3 regions of the Mesorhizobium sp. P2_E9 genome follow, and region 2 is predicted to be linked to each of the others. Evidence: predicted binding sites of a transcription regulator. Region 2 holds the regulator's gene; each other region holds the start of a gene.
What was found. Region 2 encodes PhoB, which activates phosphate uptake and scavenging genes when phosphate is short. Its sites were predicted from a motif close to TGTCATNNANCTGTCAT; they were not measured.
Positions count from the first base shown of each region.

Region 1 (4,178 bases), on a different contig from region 2:
TGGTATTCATAGGTCTCGACCTCTTCCGGCGGGCGGGTCAGCGCATCCTCATCGAGCTTCGCGTGCTTGGCGCCGGCGGCGGCATCGGATCTCGCCTTGGCATTCACGATCAGCTGGTCGAATTGGAGGATCGGCTCCTCGAGCTTGCCGGTCACCGCGTCGAAGCGGTCCGGATTGAAATCCAGCGGCAGGAAGTAAACCTCGGAAATCGAGACGTTGTTGGCGAGGTTGTTGTAGATCTGCTGGATCGTCGCGCGGCCTTCGTCGCCCAGATTGGTACCGTGCCGGTCGAGGTTTCGGACGCTGGGCAGATAGGTCAAGGTCCGGACATTTTCATAGACGGCCCGCAAGGCGTCTTCGACCGTCTTGGCCGTCGCTCTGGATGCTGCCTGGGAATTCTCGAGATAGCGCTCCTTGGCCAGCGCGAAATTTCGCTGGGCATCGATATGCAAGGCCGCCAGCGTCGCCGCGCCGGTCAACAGGATCACAACAAATCCGGCCGCTCGCCTGAATGCGTTCATCAGCGTCCCACCATCGAGTGACGAGGGATACCGCAGAGCGGTTTAGGAAGCGCTAATGGTATATGTCTTTCTTTACCGGTCCGAGCGTTGCGGCGCATCGCCGGGGCGGGCAGGCCAAACCTGGCAAGGCGGTTCAGTTCGCTGGCGCTGCCTGTTGGTCGGCGTCGGTGAGCGTGCCGAGAAAGGCGACGATGTCGTCGATCTCGGCGTCGGTCAGCGCCGGTTTGTCGCCGGGCTTCTTGCCGTTGAACGGCGGATCCTGATTCAAGTTCGGCCAGTAAGCCTTTGGCAGATCGTCATATTGCCTGACCGTACCGTCGGCGTTTTTGGGGTACCAATGGCCGGGATCGGTATCGCGGCTGGCGTAGAAGGCGACGGCGTCGCGCAGCGTGTGGAAGGTGCCGTTGTGGAAGAAGCTCTTGCGCAGCGCGACGTTGCGCAGCGTCGGCGTCTTGAACAGCCCGCAATATTCGCTGCGGCCGTGGAAGTCGGTGCGCAGCGGGCCGCACAGGCCGAGATCGACATAGGCCGGATCGGCGTTGGCGGGTATCGCCGCGTTGCGCGGTACGGCGATGGCGATCAGGCCGAAATCGGTGAATTGCGGCGGCTCGCCGTCATTGGCGGGTTCGCTGAGGTGACAGCTGGCGCAATTGCCTTTGGTCTCGTCCTCGAACAGCGCACGGCCGCGCATCTCCTGCGCCGTGAGCTCAGCCTTGCCGGCGAGGAAAGCATCGTAGCGGCTGGAATAGGGGTAGAAATCGGCGGCACTCTGCTCGAAGGTGCCAAGCGCCTCGGCAGCGGCGTCGAAGGCATCACGCGGGCGGTCGAACACGTCGGCGCCGAAGGTTGCTTTGAACGCGTCGGCATAGGCCGATTTGCGCAAGGCGGCGGCGACGGCGGCTTCGTCCTTGTTGGACATCTCGAAGGGCGAGAGCAGGGGGATCTTCGCCTGGTCCTTGCCATGGTCGGCGCGGCCGTCCCAGGTCAGGCCGCCGGTCGGACCATTGTCGACGCTCTCGTCGCCTTCGTCTTCGGAATCGTAGAAATGTTCGGTGAAGGCGGGCGCCGCCTGGAGATAGCGCAAAGAGGGGACGGCGCGCACGCCCGGCTGGTCGAGGTTTGGCCCACCCATTTCGACCGGCGCGGCCGAGGCCGGGCCGAAGGCGTGGCGCGGGTCATGGCAGGACGAGCAGGCCTGCTTGCCGGATGCCGACAGCGCGGGGTCGAAGAACATTTTTTTGCCAAGCGCGGTCAGTGCCTCGGCGCGCGCATAGGCCTGCACGCGCGACATCGGGCCGGGGTGGACGCCATCCGGTGCTGCCGTGTTTGCGGGCGCGGCGAAGCTTACCACCGATGCCGCGGCGATTACTGCCGCCCGGCTTTTCCATCGTCCCATTGCCATAGCTGCAGTCCGTTTTCGATCCCGCAACTAAGTATCCTGTGCAACGGATTCATGACCCGGCCTGACGTTCACGAAACCGTGTTCGAGGGGTCGGCAAATGTCACAAAGGTGACAAGGCATGGAAGTAGCTCAATTCCTGTATTTTCGTTGCCCATGCGTGCCGTCCTTCAGCCAGCCACGAGGCATCTTCCCCATGACCCAATCGACCATGACCAGGTCCTTTCTCTCGCTCTGCCTCGCCACCACGGCCCTGGCATCGCTCACCCCCACCGCCAACGCAGCCCCTCCCGGCTACGACAAGATCGACACCGTCGTCGTCATCTACGCCGAGAACCGCAGCTTCGATAATCTCTATGGCGGCTTCCCCGGCGCCAATGGGCTGGCCAATATTACAGCCGACCAGGCGCGCCAGCTGGACCGTGACGGCAAGCCGCTTGCCGAACTGCCGCCGGCCTGGGGCGGGCTGACCGGCAAGGGGGTGACGCCTGTTGTGACCGAGGCGCAGTCGGCGCATCTCGCCAATGCCAGCTTCGCCATCGACGATGCTGCCGGATTCAACGAGAAGACCTCCGTCATCACCCGTGATCTCTGGCACCGCTTCTACCAGGAGCAGATGCAGATCGACGGCGGGAAGAACGACAAGTTCGTCGCCTGGGCTGATTCCGGCGGTCTTGTCATGGGCCATTATGACGGCTCCGTCCTGCCGATGTGGGCCGTGGCGAAGAAATATGTGCTGGCCGACAATTTCTTCCAGGGCGCCTTTGGCGGCTCCTTCCTCAACCATTTCCAGATCGCCTGCGCCTGCGCGCCGGTCTATCCACATGCCGACACCAGCCCGGTGAAGGGGCAGATCGCCGTCGTCGAGGCTGATGGCAAGACGCTGAAGGTGGCCGACAACTCGCCGGCCTCGGCCCTCGGCGGCGCGCCGAAATTCGTCAATGACGGTGCCATCACGCCCGACTTCTACGCCGTCAACACCATGCAGCCGCCCTATCAGCCGAGCGCCAACAAGCCGATCGAAGGCGGCGACAAGGCCTTGGCCGATCCAGCACAGCCGACGACGCTGCCGCCGCAGCACGACATCACCATCGGCGACCTGCTGTCGCTCAAAGGCATAGACTGGGCCTGGTACTCCGGCGCCTGGCAGGCAACGCTCGACGGCAAGAACGCGACGCCTGTGCCGAACTTCCAGTTCCACCATCAGCCCTACAATTACTTCGCCGCCTACGCGCCCGGCACAGCCGCGCGGGCCGAGCATCTCAAGGATGGCGGCATGGATGGCGTTGCCTTCATCAAGGACATGGACGACGGCAAGCTGCCGGCGGTCACCTTCTACAAGCCGCAGGGCAATCTCAACGAGCATGGCGGCTACACCGATGTGGCGAGCGGCGACCAGCATCTCGCCGACCTCGTTTCGCATCTGGAGAAGAGCCCGCAATGGAGCCACATGCTGGTCGTCGTCACCTATGACGAGAATGGCGGCTTCTGGGACCATGTCGCGCCGCCCAAGGCCGACCGCTGGGGACCGGGCAACCGCATCCCGGCCTTCATCATCTCGCCCTATGCGAAAATGGGCACGGTCGACCACACGCAATACGACACGACGTCGATCCTGCGCTTCATCACCGCGCGCTACGATTTGCCGGTGCTGACCGGCATCGTCGCCCGCGACAAGGCGCTGCGCAACAACGACCAGCCGCCGATGGGCGACCTGAGTGCCGCGCTTGATCTCAGCCGGTAGAGCAATTCCAGGAAAAGTGTGAAACGGTTTTCCGTCCGGAATTGCGTTGAAACAAAGAGTTAGAGCGGTTTGCCGTTTCCGTGAAACGGTGAACTGCTCTAGGCTTGGGCGGTTAACCGCCTGATCGCCGGATCAGCGCGCGGCCGATCGGCTTTGGCGTCTCGCTGCGCAGCACCAGCGCCGTGGTGACGGCACCATGGCGCGCCACGGCGTCGACGATGGTTTCAAGGTGGGCGGGCGAGGGCACAACAACCTTCAGGATGAAGCAGTCCTCGCCGGTCAGCCGGTGCACCTCGGTGATCTCAGGCATTTCGGCGAACTGCTTCAGGCAGGGGCGGATGTGCTCATGCGTGGTTCGCACGCGGATGATGGCCATCATGCCGAGGCCGAGAGCGGCCGGATCGATCACCGCGGCGTAGCCGGCGATCACGCCGCGCTCCTCCAGCCGCTTGACCCGCTCAGAGGTTGCCGGCTGCGACAGGCCGACCCGCCGGCCAAGCTCCGACATGCCGAT
Region 1 covers NZ_JBFUET010000011.1:106,625-110,802, reverse strand. Annotated here, with positions in the region: gene AC1D05_RS20950 (putative bifunctional diguanylate cyclase/phosphodiesterase) at 1-521, opposite strand, end outside; gene AC1D05_RS20945 (cytochrome-c peroxidase) at 655-1,923, opposite strand; gene AC1D05_RS20940 (acid phosphatase) at 2,132-3,664, shown strand; gene AC1D05_RS20935 (Lrp/AsnC family transcriptional regulator) at 3,777-4,178, opposite strand, start outside.
Region 1: the regulator PhoB is predicted to act here: its motif matches at 2,021-2,037, upstream of AC1D05_RS20940 (acid phosphatase).

Region 2 (4,178 bases):
TGTTCTTCTGGGCGTTGGCGGGCAGCCAGCCGTCCGTATAGGCCTCGCCGACATTCTTGATCTTGCCGCTGTCGATGGCCGCCTTGAGCACTTCCATCGAGCCCGAGAACAGGAAGTCGGCATTCGGATCGGCGCCCGAGCCCTTAATGAAGACGTAGTTGCCTTCCGGCTTGGCCTTGAACACCGCAGCCGCCTGCAAGCGGCCAACTTCCTTGTTGTCGAAGGTCAGGTAGAAGACGTCCTTGTTCTCGATCAGGCGGTCATAGCCGACGACCGGAATGCCTTCGTCCAGCGCCTTCTGCACGGCCGGGCCGATGGCCGAGGCATCCTGCGCCAGGATGATCAGCGAATTGGCGCCCTGCGAGATCAGGCTCTCGACATCGGTAAGCTGCTTGCCGGGATTGGACTGCGCATCGGCGGAGATGTACTTGTCGCCGGCGGCCTCGATCGCCTTCTTCATGGCGGCTTCGTCGGTCTTCCAGCGCTCTTCCTGGAAGTTGGACCAAGAAACGCCGATGACCTTGTCCTTCGCCTGCGCGACCGACACAAGCGTCAGCGACATGGCGACACCCGCCAGGATGGCGGCTGTGAATCTCTTCATGATATTCCTCCCTGCGCCGCGTATGGCGCGACCAAACTGGCCCTAAGGCCGGCACAAAGGCTCTATTTTTTCGAGCCTCGAAAAAACACTGATCGAACACCGGAACGCTGTCAACAACGATTCTGATGGATTTTGATGTCCTTGTGAATTTTTTTCGAGCCTCGGAATAAATAAATGACAGGACGGGCCGCTTCTGCCAGTATTTGACCGTGTCGTCGGCAGCGTTCGAGGGGCCGGAGGAACCGCGGCGACCGGGAGGATGTGGGAAAACATGTCGGTCGGAATCCGCCACGACGATCTGCGCCGGCGCAACCGCGCCATGGTGATTGCGGCCGTGCGCCGGGCCGGTCGGCCCTCGCGCACCGAGATTGCCGCGACCACCGGCCTCAGCCACTCGACCATATCGGCGATCTCTTCCGACCTGATCGGCGAAGGCATCCTGGCCGAAGGCAAGCCGAGCGAGGCCGGCGCGCTCAAGCGCGGCCGGCCGCAGGTCGGCCTCGGCCTCAATCCGGAGGCCGCGGCTGTCATGACCGTGGTGCTGTCGCTGAATTTCCTCTCCGTCGCCGTCATCGACTATGCCGGCCAGGTCGTATCGGAGGAACAGCGCCGGCTGGACACGCTGACCATGTCGCGCGAGGCGCTGATCGGCGAATGCGTCGCCATCGTGCGGCGGCGCCTCGATGATCCCGATATCGACGTGCGCAGCGTCGCCCGCATCGCGCTGGCGATCCAGGGCATCACCGACACCGAGGCCCGGGCGATGCTCTGGTCTCCGATCACGCCGCAGACCAACATCGCCTTCGCCGACATACTCGAGGCCGAGTTCGGTATCCCCGCCACCATGGAAAACGACTGCAACATGATGGCGGTGGCGCTGCGCTGGCGCGATCCCGAGCGCTACCGCGACGACTTCATCGCCATCCTTCTGTCGCACGGCATCGGCATGGGCCTGGTGCTGAAGGGCGAGCTGTTCACGGGCACCCATTCCTCGGGCGGCGAGTTCGGTCACATGATCCATCGGCCCGGCGGCGCGCTTTGCCGTTGCGGACGCCGCGGCTGCGTCGAGGCCTATGCCGGCAACTATGCCATCTGGCGCAACGCCAGGCAGCTCAGTGAGGACACCGAGCCAGTGGCCGATGTCAGCGACGCGCAGATGCGGGCGCTGGCCGCGACGGCACGCGAACGCGACGGGCCTGAGCGCGAAGCCTACCGCAAGGCCGGCGAGGCACTGGGTTATGGGCTCGGCAGCCTGTTCGCGCTGATCGATCCCGCGCCCGTCGCCATGGTCGGCGTCAGTGCCGCCGCCTTCGACCTGATCGAGCCGGCACTGCGCGAAGCGATCGCGCAGACCGCCGGCGGTCAGCACTCGAAATCGATTTCCTTCGACACCGAGCCGAACGAACTGCCTCTGATCCGCGAAGGCTGCGCCATGCGCGCGCTGACCTTCGTCGACCAGGAGATTTTCGCACCGGGCGTGCAGGCGAGAGCTGGCACCGGAAAGAACGTTGCCTGAATCAGGTCCCGCTCAATCTTCCCTGATCGCGTAGCCCGCCCCGCGAATGGTGCGGATGACGTCCGGCATACGGCCATTGTTGACCGCCTTCCGCAACCGGCCGACGTGCACGTCCACCGTGCGCTCGTCGATGTAGATCGTCTCGCCCCAGACATTGTCGAGCAACTGGCTGCGCGAGAACACGCGGCCGGGATGACGCATCATGAATTCGAGCAGGCGGAACTCGGTCGGCCCGAGCCGGATCTCGCTCTTCTTGCGATAGACCCGGTGCGATTCACGGTCGAGCACGATGTCGCCGACCTTGAGCACACTGGACAGAACTTCCGGCTTGGCGCGGCGCAGCAGCGCCTTGACGCGAGCCATGAATTCCGGCGTCGAGAACGGCTTGACCAGATAGTCGTCGGCACCGGTCGAGAGCCCACGTACGCGGTCGCTTTCTTCGCCCCGCGCGGTCAGCATGATGATCGGCAGCCGCTCGGTCTCGGGCCGCATCCGCAGGCGGCGACAGAGTTCGATGCCGGACACCGCCGGCACCATCCAGTCGAGCACCAGAAGGTCGGGCACGTTCTCCTGCAGGCGGATCTCAGCCTCGTCGCCGCGCGGCACCACCTCCACCTGGTAGCCTTCGGATTCAAGATTGTAACGGAGCAGCACCCCCAGCGGCTCCTCATCCTCCACCACCATAATGCGTGGCGCGATCATCGATTGGTCACCTCTTGCGTCAGGCCGCTGGCGCCGACATCGCCGTTTCATCCTGCTTGGGACGATTGGCGGGCAACTGCGTGCCGGTCAGGACATAGTAGGCGTTTTCGGCGATGTTGGTCACGTGGTCGCCGATGCGTTCGAGATTCTTGGCGCAGAACAACAGATGCGTGCACGCCGTGATGTTGCGCGGATCCTCCATCATGTAGGTCAGCAGTTCGCGAAAGACGGAGGTGTATTTGACGTCGATGCGTTCGTCGTCGGCGCGCAGCTTCGCCAGGGCAGCGGCATCGCGCGCCGCATACTCCTCGATCACGCCCTGCACCTGGATCAGCACCAGCTGTGCCATGGCGTCGATGGAATGCGACAGGTCGCGCGGCGTGGCGCTGAGACCGACGGTGCCGACACGCTTGGCTATGTTCTTGGCAAGGTCGCCAATGCGCTCGAGGTCGCCGGCCATGCGGATCGAGCCGACGACATGGCGCAGATCGTCGGCCATCGGCTGGCGCTTGGCGATCAGCGTGATGGCGCGGTCGTCGAGTTCGCGCTGGCGCGCATCCATGATGGCATCGTCGGAGACCACACGCTGTGCCAGCGCGTTGTCGGAATTCAGCAGCGCCTTGGTGGCGCCGCCGACCATCGAGCCGGCGAGGTCGCCCATATCGCTGATCAGCCTGCTGATCTGTCCGAGATCCTCGTCGAAGGCTGCGACTGTGTGTTCGGCCATGATCCTGGTCCTCGTATGCGTGCGATCAGCCGAAGCGGCCGGTGATGTAGTCTTGCGTGCGCTTCTCGCGAGGCGACGTAAAGATCTTCTCGGTTTTGTCGAACTCGACCAGTTCGCCCAGATACATGAAGGCGGTCTGCTTCGAGACGCGCGCCGCCTGCTGCATGTTGTGGGTGACGATGACGATCGTGTAGTCGGCCTGCAACTCGTCGATCAGTTCCTCGATCTTGGCGGTCGACAGCGGGTCAAGCGCCGAGGCCGGCTCGTCGAGCAGGATGACTTCCGGCTTCACCGCCACCGTGCGGGCGATGCACAGCCGCTGCTGCTGGCCGCCTGACAGGCTGAGGCCGCTGGCATTGAGCTTGTCCTTGACCTCGTTCCACAGGGCTGCGCGCTTCAGCGCCTGCTCGACGCGGCCGTCCATCTCGGCCCTGCTGATCTTCTCATAGAGCCTGACGCCGAAGGCGATGTTCTCATAGATCGACATCGGGAACGGCGTCGGCTTCTGGAACACCATGCCGATCTTGGTGCGCAGCAGGTTGAGATCCTGCGAACGGTCGAGAACGTTCTGACCGTCGAGCAGCACCTGGCCCTCGGCGGTCTGCTTGGGATAGAGCTCGTAGATGCGGTTG
Region 2 covers NZ_JBFUET010000005.1:299,172-303,349, forward strand. Annotated here, with positions in the region: gene xylF (D-xylose ABC transporter substrate-binding protein) at 1-601, opposite strand, end outside; gene AC1D05_RS11705 (ROK family protein) at 873-2,117, shown strand; gene phoB (phosphate regulon transcriptional regulator PhoB) at 2,130-2,819, opposite strand; gene phoU (phosphate signaling complex protein PhoU) at 2,839-3,546, opposite strand; gene pstB (phosphate ABC transporter ATP-binding protein PstB) at 3,572-4,178, opposite strand, start outside.

Region 3 (4,178 bases), on a different contig from region 2:
CAGATCATCGATGAAGCTCGCCTGCTCCGTCACTTTGTCGGCATCGACGCCAAGGTGCTCGATGACGATCTTCTTGACGCGCTCTGCGGTGTCACTCATTTGGGGCATCCTCGTCTTTTGTTTGTCTGTCTTCGTTAGCGGGCAGAATGCCGCTAATCAAGCTGAAAGATGGTCCTGCCGGAAACGCAACGGCCACGGACCGGTTTTTGCCCGAACCGCCGGGTTGCGGGCCGCATTACACGAAAAATGGCTGAGGTCCAAGGCGAAATGGTCTCTTTTCACAGCCCCGCTGTATCCGTCAAATCATCGCCATGCCGCCGTTGACATGGATGGTCTGGCCGGTGACGTAGGCGGCTTCGTTGGAGGCGAGGTAGGCGACGGCGGACGCCACTTCAACACTCGTGCCCATGCGGCGCGTTGGAATCGCCGCCATGATCGCCTCTTTCTGCTTGTCGTTGAGCTTGTCGGTCATTGCCGATTCGATGAAGCCTGGGGCAACGCAGTTGACGGTAATGTTGCGGGTGGCGATCTCCTGCGCCAGCGATTTGGAGAAGCCGATCATGCCGGCCTTGGAGGCGCAGTAATTGGTCTGGCCGGGATTGCCGGTGACGCCAACCACCGAGGTGATGTTGATGATACGGCCATGGCGGCGGCGCATCATCGGATGGGTAAGTTCGCGGGTCAGCCGGAAAACGGCGGTCAGATTGACTTCGAGCACGCTATCCCAATCGGCGTCCGACATACGCACGAACAGGCCGTCCTTGGTGATACCGGCATTGTTGACCAGGATATCAACGCCTTCGAGTTCGGCCTCCGCCTTCTGGCCAAGCGCCTTGACCTCGTCGCGGTTCGACAGATTGGCCGGGAACAGTTTGACCCGGTCGCCGAGTTCGCCGGCCAAGGTCTCCAGTTTCTCGATGCGGGTGCCGTGCAGGCCGACAATGGCGCCTTGCGCATGCAGCACGCGGGCAATCGCCTCGCCGATGCCTCCCGATGCTCCGGTGACGAGTGCCTTGCGGCCGGTCAGTTCGAACATTTTTGTCTCCTGATCTGAGAGAACAGCCTTCACACGGAAGGGGTCAAATCGCCAGTGGATTATGCAAGTGCGGCCAGCGCGGCCTCGACATCGGCCGATGTGCCGACCGACGCGGTAGCGATATCGCGGTTGATGCGCCGTGCCAGGCCCGACAGCACCTTGCCGGCACCGATCTCGTAAAGCGCTGCAACGCCGTTGGCGCCGAACCATTCCACCGTTTCGCGCCAGCGCACACGGCCGGTTATCTGCTCGACCAGGCGCCGCGCGATCTCGTCGGGATCACTGGTCGGGGTCACGGTGACGTTGGACAGCACGGGCACCGCCGGCGCATGTTTCGTTACCCCGGCGAGCGCGTCGCGCATGACATTGGCCGCCGGCGCCATCAGCGCCGAATGGAAGGGCGCCGAGACCTGCAGCATCAGCGCCCGTTTAGCGCCCTTTTCAGTGCACAGTTTCGCCGCCAGTTCGACCGCGGCCTTGGCACCGGAAATCACCAGCTGGCCGCCGCCATTGTCGTTGGCGATCTGGCAGACCTTGCCGGCCCCTTGCGCGGCCTCGGTGCAAGCGGCTTCGACATCCGCCTGCTCCAGCCCGATGATCGCCGCCATCGCGCCCTCGCCGGCCGGCACCGCCGCCTGCATGGCGTTGCCGCGGATGCGCAGCAGCCGGGCGGCATCGGCAACGGAAACAAAACCCGCGGCGGCAAGGGCCGAATATTCGCCCAGCGAATGGCCGGCGACATAGGCGACCTTGTCCTTCAGCGAGAGACCGCGCGCTTCCAGCGCCCTGATCGCCGCCAGTGACACCGCCATCAGCCCCGGCTGCGCATTGGCCGTCATAGTCAGCGTCTCTTCCGGACCTTCCCAGATCAGCTTTGACAGGTTTTCGCCGAGCGCGTCGTCGACTTCCTGAAAGACCCTGCGCGCCTCGGGAAAGGCATCGGCGAGATCCTTGCCCATGCCGACAGCCTGGCTGCCTTGTCCCGGAAAGGTGAATGCAATGGCCATGCGAGGGCTCTCCAAGACTGGTTTGCTTGCCTGATAACACGAGTTTTTCCTGCCTGTGGCGCAAGGCAGGCCGCCAAGTCAAGCCCGGTTCAGCCCAGCCCCAAGTCGCAACCATGCGCCGAGTGCCTGTTCCGAAAGGGCTTTTTGGCGATCACTCCTGATGAAAACCGCTCACGAATCGTTTGCTGGCTCTTCTTATTTCCGCCACAGGCGCTAGCTTTGCGTGACAATTATATGACAATCGAGTGACTTGGGTTGTCGCTGGGTGGGAAGTTAAAGTGGCAAAGAGTTCGAAACGCGCAGGTAAAGCCGCGCCTCAGTTCCTGGAAGACGATCCGTCGACCGGCTACCTGCCGGGCCGGAGATGGCCTGTCGTCCGTTACGGATTGATCAGTCTGGCGATCTCAACCATCCTGGTGTTTGCCATCGAACTGATCGTACGCGGCGACTTTGCCGGCACGGTCTCCTTCTTCCTGCAGCCGCTCAAGCCGGGCTGGACGACCATCGTCGTGTTCGCGCTGATCCTGATCGGCGTCGACGCCGTGCTCGGCCGGAGTCATCAAAGCCTGATGATCGTCGCTCCATTGACCCTGTCGCTGGCCTTTGTCGGCCACCAGAAATCGCATTATCTCGGCGATCCGCTCTACCCGACGGATTTCCTCTATGCCCGCCAGATCGTCGCCCTGCTGCCACTCCTGGTGCGTGACCGGCCGATGACCGCGCTCGCCATGGTCGTCGGCATCGTCGCCGGCCTGTCGCTGCTCGTCTATGGCTGGCGGCTGTGGCGCCGCAAGGTTCCCGCGCTCAGCCGCAAAGGCCGCCTTGCCCGGCTGACGCTGGCCGTGCCGCTGCTCGCCTTCTTCGTCTCGATAATGGACTATGCCACTTTCTCCTGGACAAGGGATCGGCTGCAGATCATTCCGATCATGTGGGACCAGAAGGAAAACTACGCCTCAAACGGCTTTGCGCTTGCCTTCGCGCTCAACGTACCGATGGCGCATGTCTCGGCACCTTCAGGCTATTCGGACAAGGCGATCGCGGCGATCGACCGGCCGCAGGTGACGGCCTCGGTGCCCGACGAAAAGCCCGACATCATCGTCGTCATGAGCGAATCCTTCTGGGATCCGACCAAGCTGCCCGGCGTCTCCATCACACCGGATCCCATTCCCACCGTGCGGGCGTTGCGTTCCGGTTCGATGTTCTCGCCTGAATTCGGCGGCATGACCGCAAACATCGAATTCGAGGCGCTGACCGGTTTTTCCAACGCCTTCCTGCCGGCTGGCAGCATTCCCTACCAGCAATATGTGCGCACGCCGACGCCTTCGATGGCGACCTTCCTGAAGAGCGAGGGCTATCGGGCGCGCGCCATCCATCCCGGCACCAACTGGTTCTGGAACCGCGGCGCGGTCTATGCCGATTTCGGCTTCAACGATTTCAAGTCGGAAGAGACGCTGCCGCCGATGGAAAAGCGCGGACCGCTGGCATCGGACGCGGCGATGACGGATGAGATCATCCGTGAAGCCGACGCCAGCGAAGACCCGGTGTTCTTCTTCGCGGTCAGCCTGCAGAACCATGGTCCTTATGAACCGAACCGCTACTACAACCCGACCCACGCGGTGCAGGCGCCGATCAGCCAATGGGCGCGCGACTCGTTGCTGAGCTATGCGGAGGGTTCAGCCGACGCGGACCGCGGCCTTGAACGGCTGATCGAATGGGCCAAGAAGCGCTCCCGCCCCACCGTCATCGCCTTTTTCGGCGACCATCTACCGCCGCTGGGGCCGGTCTATGTCGAAACCGGTTTCCTGAAGGACAATGTCGCGCCACGTAAGGAAGCAACGCCGCAAGACGCATTGGAGCATCATCAGACACCACTGGTCATCTGGTCGAACCGCTCCGGTTCGGTGGAGAACCTTGGCGCCGTGAGCCCGGCCTTCCTGCCCTATCATATCCTCACCACCGCGGGGATTACCCATCCCTATTACACGGGTTTTCTGGGCGAGATGCGTCAACACTACCGCGTCGTCGACCGCAACCTGCTGCTGACCCCGGCCGGCGAGGCCACGCCCGACTGGTCGCGTCAGAAGGAGATCGACCCGGCGATCCGCGATTTCCGGCTCATCCAGTACGACATGATG
Region 3 covers NZ_JBFUET010000001.1:2,203-6,380, reverse strand. Annotated here, with positions in the region: gene AC1D05_RS00030 (acyl carrier protein) at 1-99, opposite strand, end outside; gene fabG (3-oxoacyl-[acyl-carrier-protein] reductase) at 299-1,036, opposite strand; gene fabD (ACP S-malonyltransferase) at 1,096-2,043, opposite strand; gene AC1D05_RS00015 (LTA synthase family protein) at 2,322-4,178, shown strand, end outside.
Region 3: the regulator PhoB is predicted to act here: its motif matches at 2,267-2,283, upstream of AC1D05_RS00015 (LTA synthase family protein).